DNA from 3 places in the Enterobacter sp. ECC-219 genome. Region 1 is predicted to be linked to each of the others. Evidence: predicted binding sites of a transcription regulator. Region 1 holds the regulator's gene; each other region holds the start of a gene.
The links. Region 1 encodes PurR, which represses purine synthesis genes. Its sites were predicted from a motif close to CANGCAAACGTTTGCNTG; they were not measured.
Positions count from the first base shown of each region.

Region 2: a site for PurR is predicted at 2,129-2,146, ahead of V1603_RS03505 (NCS2 family protein). Genes of this name have one in related genera too.
Region 3: a site for PurR is predicted at 2,141-2,158, ahead of glyA (serine hydroxymethyltransferase). Genes of this name have one in related genera too.

Region 1 is NZ_CP143680.1:2,772,105-2,776,328, reverse strand. Features, by position in the region: gene sodB (superoxide dismutase [Fe]) at 1-290, shown strand, start outside; gene V1603_RS13190 (MFS transporter) at 328-1,494, opposite strand; gene V1603_RS13185 (YnhF family membrane protein) at 1,658-1,747, opposite strand; gene purR (HTH-type transcriptional repressor PurR) at 2,045-3,070, shown strand; gene punR (DNA-binding transcriptional activator PunR) at 3,088-3,999, opposite strand; gene punC (purine nucleoside transporter PunC) at 4,114-4,224, shown strand, end outside.
Region 2 is NZ_CP143680.1:757,594-761,817, reverse strand. Features, by position in the region: gene recG (ATP-dependent DNA helicase RecG) at 1-767, shown strand, start outside; gene gltS (sodium/glutamate symporter) at 770-1,972, opposite strand; gene V1603_RS03505 (NCS2 family protein) at 2,198-3,589, shown strand; gene V1603_RS03500 (AsmA family protein) at 3,709-4,224, shown strand, end outside.
Region 3 is NZ_CP143680.1:4,444,044-4,448,267, reverse strand. Features, by position in the region: gene glrR (two-component system response regulator GlrR) at 1-299, shown strand, start outside; gene glnB (nitrogen regulatory protein P-II) at 365-703, shown strand; gene hmpA (NO-inducible flavohemoprotein) at 780-1,970, opposite strand; gene glyA (serine hydroxymethyltransferase) at 2,275-3,528, shown strand; gene V1603_RS21125 (DoxX family protein) at 3,582-4,004, opposite strand; gene V1603_RS21120 (3-phenylpropionate MFS transporter) at 4,178-4,224, shown strand, end outside.

The DNA.
Region 1 (4,224 bases):
ACGCCGCTTTTGGCAGCTTCGCCGAGTTTAAGACGAAGTTTACCGATGCAGCCATCAAGAACTTCGGTTCTGGCTGGACGTGGCTGGTAAAAGAGGCGGATGGCAAACTGGCTATCGTGTCCACGTCTAACGCGGGCACCCCGCTGACCACCAGCGCTACGCCGCTGATGACCGTGGACGTGTGGGAACACGCTTACTACATTGATTACCGCAACGCGCGCCCGAACTACCTGGAACACTTCTGGGCGCTGGTTAACTGGGAATTTGTCGCGAAGAATTTCGCCGCGTAAAAGACACGCAGAAGGGTTCGCCCTTCTGCGTTTTTGCTTATTCCGCCGTGCAAACGGCTTCAGGCTGTTTACGGCCGGACATCATTACCAGCAGCAGGCCGAGCGCTGCAATAATGGCCCCCATCACCGGCACAAAACTGTACCCCAGACCACCTGAAATCACGGCACCTCCGGCAGCTGCGCCCAGCGCATTGCCGAGATTGAACGCCCCGATATTCACGGAAGACGAGAGGCCCGGCGCCTCATGGGCGACACGCATCACGCGCATCTGCAGCGGCGGCACCACGGCAAAGGTTGCGGCCCCCCAGACGACCATCGCAATCGCCGCTCCGAACTCATTACGCGCCAGCCACGGGATAGCAACCATAATGACAATCAGCAGGGTTAAGAAGCCTTTCAGCGTCCCGCTCACGGAACGGTCAGCAAATTTCCCGCCGAGATAGTTGCCGATCGAGAAGCCGACGCCAATCAGCACCAGCATCGCGGTAACGAAAAGAGGCGTTGCGTGGGTGATATCGTGCAGCACCGGTGAAATATAGGTGTAGAGGGTAAACATCGCCCCTGCCCCCAGCACCGTGGTGAGCAGCGCGGAGAGCACCTGCGGGCGCATCAGCACCGCCAGCTCTTTACGCACTTCCGGACGTTCTCCTGCTCTTCCTTTCGGCAGAGAGAAGAACAACGCCACCATTGCGACCACGCCCAGCCCGGCCGTCGCCAGGAAGGACATACGCCAGCCGATCGCTTCCCCCAGCCAGGTTGCCGCCGGCACCCCGCCAATGTTGGCAATCGTCAGCCCCATAAACATGGTCGCTACAGCGCTTGCCTGCTTGTGTTTTGGCACTACGCTTGCGGCCACGACCGAGCCCAGCCCAAAGAACGCGCCGTGGTTCAGGCTGGTCAGAATGCGCGACAGCATCAGGGTGGTGTAGTCCGGCGAAATGGCCGAAAGCACGTTGCCCAGAGTGAAAATCGCCATCAGGAAAATCAGCGCATTGCGGCGCGCCCGGTGAGAAAGCAGAAGCGTCATCAGCGGCGCCCCCACCATCACGCCGATGGCGTAGGCGCTGATTAACATGCCTGCCGCAGGGATCGAGACGTCTACGCCCCGGGCAATAACAGGCAGTAACCCCATCGGGGAGAATTCAGTGGTGCCAATCCCAAAAGCGCCAATCGCCAGGGCCAGCAGGGGAAAATTGATTTTCATGCGTCAACTCCGGATGCCGTGTCATGTGGTGACACAGAACAAAGAAGCGGAAAGCATGACATCAATCACAAAAAATGAGAAGTTAACAAAATGGCAAAAGATTTTTGCCAGAGAAGTAACAATCGCGGCGATGGGGAGGGAGAAGGCTCTCCCTCCGCGTAAATCAGTGCAGCGCAGCCGTCAGACCGGCCGCGACAATCAGAGCCAGCACAACAACGGTGGTGAACAGCGAAAACTTCAGATCGGAACTCATCAATTTTTCTCCTTTTAATCCCCCCACGAAAAGTGAGCTTGCTCATTTTTGCACAGATTCCGTCAAAAATCTTCCTGGATTTATACTGATAACCACTTTACCTCTTCCCCTTTTCATCAAGATAGGCCAAAATTCCACGCTAAATTTATTAGCGTACCGGCCATTGACCCCCTCCTGACGTCCCGTGTCGTTTTCCTGGCGTGCCGCAATCCAAAATTGCGTGATAAGGGTGAGAGAAGGCAAACGTTTACCTTCAAGTTTTTCAGGAGCTTAGGATATGGTCTGGAGTGACATTTAATGGCAACAATTAAAGACGTAGCAAAACGCGCAAACGTTTCCACTACAACCGTATCACATGTAATTAACAAAACCCGCTTCGTGGCGGAAGAGACGCGCAACGCGGTCTGGGCAGCGATCAAAGAGCTGCACTATTCGCCAAGCGCGGTTGCGCGCAGCCTCAAGGTCAATCACACCAAGTCCATTGGATTACTGGCGACCAGCAGTGAAGCGGCCTATTTTGCCGAGATCATTGAAGCGGTGGAGAAAAACTGCTTCCAGAAAGGCTATACCCTGATTCTCGGCAACGCATGGAACAGCATTGAAAAACAGCGCGCCTACCTGTCGATGATGGCGCAAAAGCGCGTGGATGGCCTGCTGGTAATGTGTTCCGAGTACCCGGAATCCGTGCTGTCGATGCTGGAAGAGTATCGCCATATTCCGATGGTGGTGATGGACTGGGGCGAAGCGCGCGCGGATTTCACCGATTCGGTTATCGATAACGCCTTTGAGGGCGGCTATATGGCCGGCCGTTATCTGATTGAGCGCGGCCATCGCGAGATTGGCGTGATCCCGGGTCCGCTGGAGCGCAACACCGGCGCGGGCCGTCTGGCCGGCTTTATGAAAGCGATGGAAGAAGCGCTGATTACCGTGCCGGAAAATTGGATCGTGCAGGGCGACTTTGAGCCGGAATCAGGCTACCGCGCGATGCAGCAGATCGTCTCCCAGCCGCACCGCCCGACCGCCGTCTTCTGCGGGGGGGACATCATGGCGATGGGCGCCCTCTGTGCGGCCGATGAGCTGGGTCTGCGCGTCCCGCAGGACATCTCCGTGATCGGGTATGACAACGTGCGCAACGCGCGCTTCTTCACGCCAGCGTTGACCACCATTCACCAGCCGAAAGATTCGCTGGGTGAAACCGCCTTCAATATGCTGCTGGACAGGATCGTCAACAAACGTGAAGAGTCGCAGTCCATTGAAGTTCACCCTCGCCTTATCGAACGCCGTTCCGTTGCGGATGGCCCGTTCCGCGACTACCGTCGTTAATCTCATTGCGGAGCCAGTCAGGCTGGCTCCCTCAGCCACTCCCGGTTAAGCGTTTCGCTGTCCCCCAGATAATCCAGAAGCCAGGCCATCGCCGGCGAAACATCATTTTGTTGCCAGGTGAGGCAGCAGGCCGCATCCGGGAACGGATTCTCCAGGGCCAGCTCAACCCACTCACCGGTGTCGATTCGCGGTCGCGCAAAATGAACGGGTACCATCGCGACGCAGAGCCCGGCGCTGAGGCACGTCGCCGACGATTCCCAGTCAGGGGCCACCACCCGCCGCTGGTTGTCCAAAAGCCAGGTGATACGCTTGGGCAGCGAGCGGGAGGTATCCTCCAGCACCAGCGACGGCCAGCCGCGCAGCGTATCATCGCTCAGCGGCCCTCCCATCTTCGCCAGCGGATGATCGCTTGCCACCACGCATTTCCAGCTCAGCATACCCATATCGCGAAAGGCGTAACGCCCCCCGACCGGGATCGCCTGCGTGGCCCCAATGGCCATCTCTGCCCTGCCGTCCGCCAGCGCATCCCAGACGCCGTTGAACACCTCCTGCGAAACCCACAGTTCGACGTCAGAAAAATGACGGTAGAAATCGACAATCATCTGCCGGGTGCGCTCGGGCTTAACGATGTTATCCACCGCAATGGAAAGGTGTCCCCGCCAGCCGTTCGCGATCTGCTGGCACTGCTCGCGGGTGATCTGCATTTTTTTGATAACAGAACGCCCTTCCTTCAAAAACCACGCCCCTGCAGGCGTTAATTCCACATCACGATGCCGCCGTTCAAACAGCGGTACCGCCAGCCACTCCTCAAGCTGACGTACGGTATAGCTGATAGCCGAAGGGACGCGATGTAGCTCCTGCGCCGCCCCGCTAAAGCTGCCGTTACGCGCGACAGCATCGACCACTTCAAGAGAATAATCTGACCACATTTTCTGCCTGCAAAAAATTTGAATGCACCCGCCAAATATTAGCGTTTCACAAGCGGCTTTGCACTCCCTACACTCAGCGCCAACGTATACCTGCCTCCTCAGGAGAATAAAACAGTGCAACCCAGGAAAGGTTTTTTAGTCTGGCTCGGCGGCTTAAGCGTGCTGGGCTTTTTGGCCACCGATATGTACCTGCCGGCTTTCGCCGCCATGCAGGAAGATTTGCAA
Region 2 (4,224 bases), 2.0 Mb from region 1:
CCTATGCCGATCTGGATACCTCCACCATCGACGAACTGCCGCCGGGCCGTACCCCGGTCACGACGGTCGCCATTCCTGACACGCGCCGCAGCGATATCATTGACCGCGTGCGCAACGCCTGCACCCACGAAGGGCGTCAGGCCTACTGGGTCTGTACCCTGATTGAAGAGTCTGAACTGCTGGAAGCGCAGGCCGCCGAAGCGACGTGGGAAGAACTCAAGCTGGCACTGCCCGAGCTGAACGTTGGCCTGGTTCACGGCCGCATGAAGCCTGCCGAGAAGCAGGCGGTGATGCAGTCCTTCAAACAGGGAGATCTGCATTTGCTGGTTGCGACGACGGTCATTGAAGTGGGCGTTGACGTACCCAACTCCAGCCTGATGATCATCGAAAACCCGGAGCGTCTGGGCCTTGCTCAGCTCCACCAGCTGCGCGGGCGCGTTGGCCGTGGCGCGGTAGCGTCCCACTGCGTACTGCTCTACAAAGCCCCGCTCTCAAAAACAGCCCAGATGCGGTTGCAGGTGCTGCGCGACAGCAACGACGGTTTTGTAATTGCGCAAAAAGACCTGGAGATCCGCGGCCCGGGTGAACTGTTGGGCACGCGCCAGACGGGGAACGCAGAATTCAAAGTGGCGGATTTACTGCGCGATCAGGCCATGATCCCCGAAGTTCAGCGCTTGGCTCGCCATATTCATGAACGCTACCCCGAACAGGCGGCAGCGTTAATTGAACGCTGGATGCCGGAAACCGAACGCTATTCCAACGCCTGATCTCAGGCAAACATCGGCAGCATCAGGTACAGCTTGATCACCAGCGCGTTGACGATATCAATGAAGAATGCGCCAACCATCGGGACCACCAGAAACGCCATATGCGATGGCCCGAACCGTTCGGTGATCGCCTGCATGTTGGCGATAGCCGTTGGAGTGGCTCCCAGACCAAACCCGCAGTGACCCGCCGCCAGCACCGCCGCATCGTAGTTTTTGCCCATCATGCGCCAGGTCACGAACATGGCGTACAGCGCCATAAACAGCGCCTGCACCGCCAGAATCGCCACCATCGGCAGCGCCAGCGAGGCCAGTTCCCACAGCTTGAGGCTCATCAGCGCCATCGCCAGGAACAGCGACAGGCAGACGTTGCCGAGCACCGATACCGCCCGTTCAAACACGCGGTAGAAGCCCATCAGCGCCAGACCGTTGCTCAGGATCACCCCGATAAACAGCACGCAGACAAAGGTCGGCAGCTCAAACGCGGTACCCGCCAGCCATTGCGCAACCACTTTGCCCACGGTCAGGCAGATGGCAATCATCGCGATAGTTTCAATCATCACCAGTGAGGTGATGCTGCGTCCAACGTCCGGCTTTTCGAATGCGGTCGGCACCATTTCATCGTCAGGTCTGCCGTTCGGCGTGGTGGAGTGCTTCACCAGATAACGCGCCACCGGGCCACCAATCAGGCCACCCAGCACCAGGCCAAAGGTCGCACAGGCCATCGCCACTTCCGTTGCGTTTTCAAACCCGTAGCGTTCGATGAACAGCTTGCTCCACGCGGCGCCAGTGCCGTGGCCGCCCGAAAGGGTAATCGACCCCGCCAGCAGACCCATCAGCGGATCCAGCCCCAGCAGCGTCGCCATGCCGATGCCAATGGCGTTTTGCATCAGCAGCAGCCCCACCACCACAATCAGGAATACGCCGAGCACCTTACCGCCCGAGCGCAGGCTCGCCAGGTTGGCGTTCAGGCCGATGGTGGCAAAGAAGGCCAGCATCAGCGGGTCTTTCAGGGACATATCAAAATCAATTTCCCAGCCCATGCTTTTTTTCAGTATCAGCAGGGCCAGCGCCACCAGCAGACCGCCGGCGACGGGTTCAGGGATAGTGTACTTTTTCAGAAAGGAAACGCTATGTACCAGCTTACGGCCAAGCAATAAGACCAGCGTTGCGGCAACAAGTGTCGACAACGTATCGAGATGAATCATAAAAGGCTCCTGTTTTGCGCGTGTTCCATACACACGCGGCGTTATCCTGGGCCAGTTTGCGCTCTTCATGAGCCCCCGGCGCAAAAAGTGTAATTTTTTTTCCCGATGCGTTGTAGAAAACCTGCTCACAGCAGCAGATTTTCTTCCCTTTTTTTGCTGGCAATCGTTTGCTTTTACCAGGTGGTCAGATAAAATGCCCGCTTTTCCACCGTGGGATTGCCGCCGATGTCCGTTAACACCATAGAGTCGCCTGATGCGCAACCGATTGCGCAGAAGCATAATAGCGAACTGATTTACCGCCTTGAAGACCGCCCGCCGCTTCCACAGACGCTTTTCGCCGCCTGCCAGCATCTTCTGGCGATGTTTGTTGCCGTGATCACTCCGGCGCTGCTGATCTGCCAGGCACTTGGCTTACCGGCGCAGGATACGCAGCACATCATCAGTATGTCTCTGTTCGCTTCCGGCGTGGCCTCCATTATTCAAATTAAAGCGTGGGGTCCGGTGGGCTCTGGATTATTGTCGATTCAGGGCACCAGCTTTAACTTCGTGGCACCGTTGATCATGGGCGGTACGGCGCTGAAAACCGGCGGTGCGGATGTCCCAACCATGATGGCGGCGCTGTTCGGCACCCTGATGCTGGCCAGCTGCACGGAGATGGTCATCTCCCGCGTGCTGCATCTGGCTCGCCGCGTCATTACCCCGCTGGTCTCCGGCGTGGTGGTGATGATTATCGGCCTGTCGCTGATCCAGGTGGGCCTCACCTCCATCGGCGGCGGCTATTCCGCAATGAGCGATCACACCTTCGGCGCGCCGAAAAACCTGTTGCTGGCGGGCGTAGTGCTGGCAATCATTATTCTGCTTAACCGTCAGCGTAACCCTTACCTGCGCGTCGCCTCGCTGGTGATCGCCATGGCGGCGGGCTATTTGCTGGCGTGGGCGCTGGGCATGCTGCCGGAAAACACCGCGCCGACCAACAGCGCGCTGATCACCGTACCCACGCCGCTGTACTACGGACTGGGCATTGACTGGGGCCTGCTCCTGCCGCTGATGCTGGTCTTTATGATCACCTCTCTGGAGACCATCGGCGATATCACCGCCACCTCCGACGTCTCCGAGCAGCCGGTGTCCGGCCCGCTGTACATGAAGCGTCTGAAAGGCGGCGTGCTGGCGAACGGCCTGAACTCGTTTGTCTCTGCGGTATTCAACACCTTCCCGAACTCCTGCTTCGGCCAGAACAACGGCGTGATCCAGCTGACCGGCGTGGCCAGCCGCTACGTTGGTTTTGTGGTGGCGCTCATGCTAATCGTCCTCGGCCTGTTCCCGGCGGTGAGCGGCTTTGTGCAGCACATTCCTGAGCCGGTGCTCGGCGGCGCAACGCTAGTGATGTTCGGGACTATCGCGGCCTCCGGCGTGCGTATCGTCTCCCGCGAGCCGCTGAACCGCCGCGCGATCATGATTATCGCGCTGTCGCTGGCCGTTGGCCTGGGCGTTTCCCAGCAGCCGCTGATCCTGCAGTTTGCCCCGGACTGGGTGAAAAACCTGCTCTCTTCCGGCATTGCCGCGGGCGGTATCACCGCTATCGTGCTGAACCTCGTTTTCCCGCCTGAGAAGAACTGATCTCCCTCACGGCAGGCAGTCAATGCCTGCCGTGACATCTAATTACACCATTCCCGCCTTGAGCATTGCGTATAAATCGTGCATAACTCCCTTATGTTCGTTTTGCGGGATGGAAGACCATGAAATTTATTGGAAAGCTACTCGTCTATCTTCTGGTAGCCCTGCTTATTGTGCTGCTGGCGTTCTATATTTTGCTCCAGACCCGCTGGGGCGCGGCTCAGGTCAGCAGCTGGATTACGGTGAATACCGACTACGAACTCAGTTTCGATAAAATGAATCACCGCTTTTCGTCGCCTTCCCACATCATTCTGGAAAACGTCACCTTTGGGCGGGATGGTAAACCTGCCACATTAGTTGCCAAAAAAGTCGATATTGGCCTGAGCAGCCGTCAGATCACCGATCCGCTGCACATGGGCACCATCACCCTGTTCGACGGTACGCTGAATCTCTCGCCTCAAACAGCACCGCTGCCCTTCCAGGCCGATCGTCTGCAGCTGAACAACATGGCCTTTAACAGCCCGAATACTGAATGGGACCTGAGCGCGCAAAAGGTCACGGGCGGCGTCAGCCCATGGCAGCCGGAAGCCGGCAACGTGCTGGGGAATAACGCGCAGATCCAGATGAGCGCGGGCTCG
Region 3 (4,224 bases), 1.7 Mb from region 1:
CCGCAAGCTGGCCGGGTAACGTGCGCCAGCTGGTGAATGTGATTGAGCAGTGCGTGGCGCTGACCTCCTCACCGGTTATCAGCGACGCGCTGGTGGAGCAGGCGCTGGAAGGGGAAAACACGGCCTTGCCGACGTTTGCCGAAGCGCGGAATCAGTTCGAACTGAACTATCTGCGCAAGCTGCTGCAGATAACCAAAGGCAACGTGACCCACGCGGCGCGGATGGCCGGACGCAACCGTACAGAGTTCTATAAGCTGCTCTCACGCCACGAGCTGGAAGCAAACGATTTTAAAGAGTAGTGCCGTATGGTACTGTGAGCAACCGATTACGAAGCAGCTTACAGGCAAGAGTTTAAGGACCCACCATGAAAAAGATTGATGCGATTATTAAACCTTTCAAACTGGATGATGTACGTGAAGCGCTGGCGGAAGTCGGCATCACCGGGATGACCGTGACGGAAGTGAAAGGTTTTGGTCGTCAGAAGGGCCACACCGAGCTTTATCGTGGCGCAGAGTACATGGTCGACTTTCTGCCGAAAGTGAAAATTGAAATCGTGGTCAGCGACGATATCGTCGATACCTGCGTGGATACCATTATCCGCACGGCGCAGACGGGCAAAATTGGCGACGGGAAAATCTTTGTCTTTGACGTGGCGCGCGTGATCCGAATCCGTACCGGTGAAGAAGACGACGCGGCGATTTAAAAAAAGATTTGCCAGGCCGGGTAAGGTGAAGCCGCCACCCGACGAAAAAAAGCCCCTCGAACGAGGGGCTTTTTCATTACAGCACCTTATGCGGCCCGAAACATTCGTAATGAATGTGGTCTTTATTTACGCCCAGCTCAACCAGCTGCTTCGCGGCATACTGCATAAACGCCACCGGCCCACAGACGTAGAACTGCATCTCCGGCGCGCTAAACGCCCCTTCCATCTGGCTTAAGTTCATCAGACCTTCGCTGTCAAACCGTGCGGCTGCGCGGTCTGCTTCCGTCGGCAGGCGATACCAGGTATTTGCGGTGAAACGCGGCAGGGACGCCCCCAGCGCATTCACTTCATCCGCAAAGGCGTGCACGTCGCCGTTTTCCGCAGCATGGAACCAGTTGACCTGCGCACCGTGGTTTGCTTTCGCCAGGGTATCGAGCATCGCCAGCATAGGCGTTTGGCCGACACCCGCAGAGATCAGCGTGACCGGGGTATTGGCTTCGACGGCCATAAAGAAATCGCCCGCCGGCGCGGCCAGATGAACCACGTCGCCCACGTTGGCTTCGTTGTGCAGCCAGCTGGAAACCTGACCGCCGTCCTCGCGCTTCACCGCAATGCGGTAGCCTTTGCCGTTTGGCTTGCGGGTCAGAGAGTACTGGCGGATCTCCTGGTGCGGGAAGCCTTCAGGCTTCAGCCATACGCCCAGATACTGGCCCGGCTGGTAATCGGCCACCGGCTGTCCGTCCACCGGCTCAAATTCAAAGCTGGTGATTAATGCGCTGCGCGGCGTTTTCTCGACGATGCGGAAGGCGCGAGTGCCTTCCCAGCCGCCGTTCTTGCTGGCGTTTTCGCTGTAGATCTGCGCTTCACGGTTGATAAATACGTTTGCCAGTACGCCATAGGCTTTACCCCACGCGTCCAGCACCTCCTGGCCCGGGCTGAACATTTCGTCCAGCGTCGCCAGCAGGTGGCCGCCGACGATGTTGTACTGCTCGGGTTGGATCTGGAAGCTGGTGTGTTTCTGCGCGATTTTTTCCACCGCGGGCAGCAACGCCGCCAGGTTTTCGATATTGCTGGCGTAGGCCGCGATGGCGTTGAAAAGCGCTTCACGCTGATCGCCGTTACGCTGGTTGCTCATGTTGAAAATCTCTTTGAGCTCCGGGTTGTGCGTAAACATGCGATCGTAGAAATGGGCGGTAAGTTTAGGGCCGGTTTCCACCAGCAGGGGAATGGTGGCTTTAACGGTAGCGATGGTTTGAGCGTCGAGCATGGCAGCTTCCTTCTGATGTCACTTTAATGATGTATTTTAAATGCATCTTATAAAAAATACCCATGCTTTGTAAATGGTTCTTTGCAAGATGAAAAATATGCATCACAAACCTGAAAAGAAATCTGCTGGAAATAGCGAGATCTTTATTCCTCAAACCCTTGCGTGGCGTGAAGGAAAACGTTTGCGTAAAATCGTTTGTCAAGACCTGTTATCACAGAACTATTCAGTTATACTGTTGCCCGTCGTCCAACAGGACTGCCTTTTCAGGCCAAAATTTACTTGTTAGCTGAGTCAGGAGATGCGGATGTTAAAGCGTGAAATGAACATTGCCGATTATGATGCCGAACTGTGGCAGGCTATGGAGCAGGAAAAAGTACGTCAGGAAGAGCACATCGAACTGATCGCCTCCGAAAACTACACCAGCCCGCGCGTGATGCAGGCGCAGGGCTCTCAGCTGACCAACAAATACGCTGAAGGTTATCCGGGCAAGCGCTACTACGGCGGTTGCGAGTACGTTGATATCGTAGAGCAGCTGGCTATCGACCGTGCGAAAGCACTCTTTGGCGCTGACTACGCAAACGTCCAGCCGCACTCCGGCTCCCAGGCTAACTTCGCGGTTTACACCGCACTGCTGCAGCCGGGCGATACCGTTTTAGGAATGAATCTGGCGCAGGGCGGCCACCTGACTCACGGCTCCCCGGTTAACTTCTCCGGCAAACTGTACAACATCATCCCTTACGGTATTGATGAGTCCGGTAAAATTGACTACGAAGACATGGCGAAGCAGGCTAAAGAGCACAAGCCGAAGATGATCATCGGCGGCTTCTCCGCTTACTCCGGTATCGTTGACTGGGCAAAAATGCGTGAAATCGCAGACAGCATCGGCGCGTACCTGTTCGTTGACATGGCGCACGTTGCGGGCCTGATTGCCGCAGGCGTTTACCCGAACCCGGTTCCACACGCTCACGTTGTGACTACCACCACCCACAAAACCCTGGCAGGTCCACGCGGTGGCCTTATCCTGGCGAAAGGCGGTGACGAAGAGCTGTACAAAAAATTGAACTCCGCCGTGTTCCCAAGCGCGCAGGGCGGCCCGCTGATGCACGTTATCGCGGCAAAAGCGGTAGCGCTGAAAGAAGCGATGGAGCCAGAGTTCAAGGTTTACCAGCAGCAGGTTGCTAAGAACGCTAAAGCGATGGTGGAAGTTTTCCTGAACCGTGGCTACAAAGTGGTTTCCGGCGGGACTGAAAACCACCTGTTCCTGCTGGATCTGGTTGATAAAAACCTGACCGGTAAAGAAGCTGACGCCGCTCTGGGCCGCGCCAACATCACCGTGAACAAAAACAGCGTGCCAAACGATCCGAAGAGCCCGTTCGTGACCTCGGGTATCCGTATCGGTTCTCCGGCCGTCACTCGCCGCGGCTTTAAAGAAGCGGAAGTGAAAGAACTGGCTGGCTGGATGTGTGACGTTCTGGACAACATCAATGACGAAGCGGTTATCGAGCGCGTTAAAGGTAAAGTTCTGGATATCTGTGCACGCTTCCCGGTATACGCATAATTCCTCTGCTTTGCAGAAATAAAAAAGGCCGCGCTTGCGGCCTTTTTTTTGGTTTAACGCCGATCCAGGGAAATGGCCCCAGGCCCGACTATCGCCAGCAAAATAAAGGCGCCAGCAATACTGACGTTCTTGTAGAAATTAATCATATTCGGCACAACCGCATCACCGGTCATATCCCAGTAGTGGTGACCGATGATCGCCGTGCCCAGCGTATAGAAGACAAAGAGAACCGCGAGAGGGCGGGTGAAAAAGCCCAGCACGATCAGAATGGCGGCAGGCACTTCCATCACCACCGCAATAATGGCCGCCAGCATGGGCATCGGCGTACCCAGCGAGGTCATATACTGTACGGTGCCGCTAAATCCTGTCAGTTTCGGGTAACCAAAGATAATAAACAGTACGACAAGTGCGATACGCCCAATCAACAGCAGCAGATGACGCGACTGACCAAAGTCGAGATAACGTAGTGAGTTCATGGCAGAAATACCTCTGCAAGTGGAGTAATTTAAACGTAATACACATTTTCATTCACTGCCATAAGCCAGACGACTGCTCAATATGTTAATTTTTCGTTAATTTATAGCAGGCTATCTACTTGCTTAATTTTTATATTCTCGCCAGACTATGGCCTCCATTTCGGGAGGGATTCATGGTCTTGCATTCCACGCGCTGGCTGGCGCTCAGCTACTTCACCTA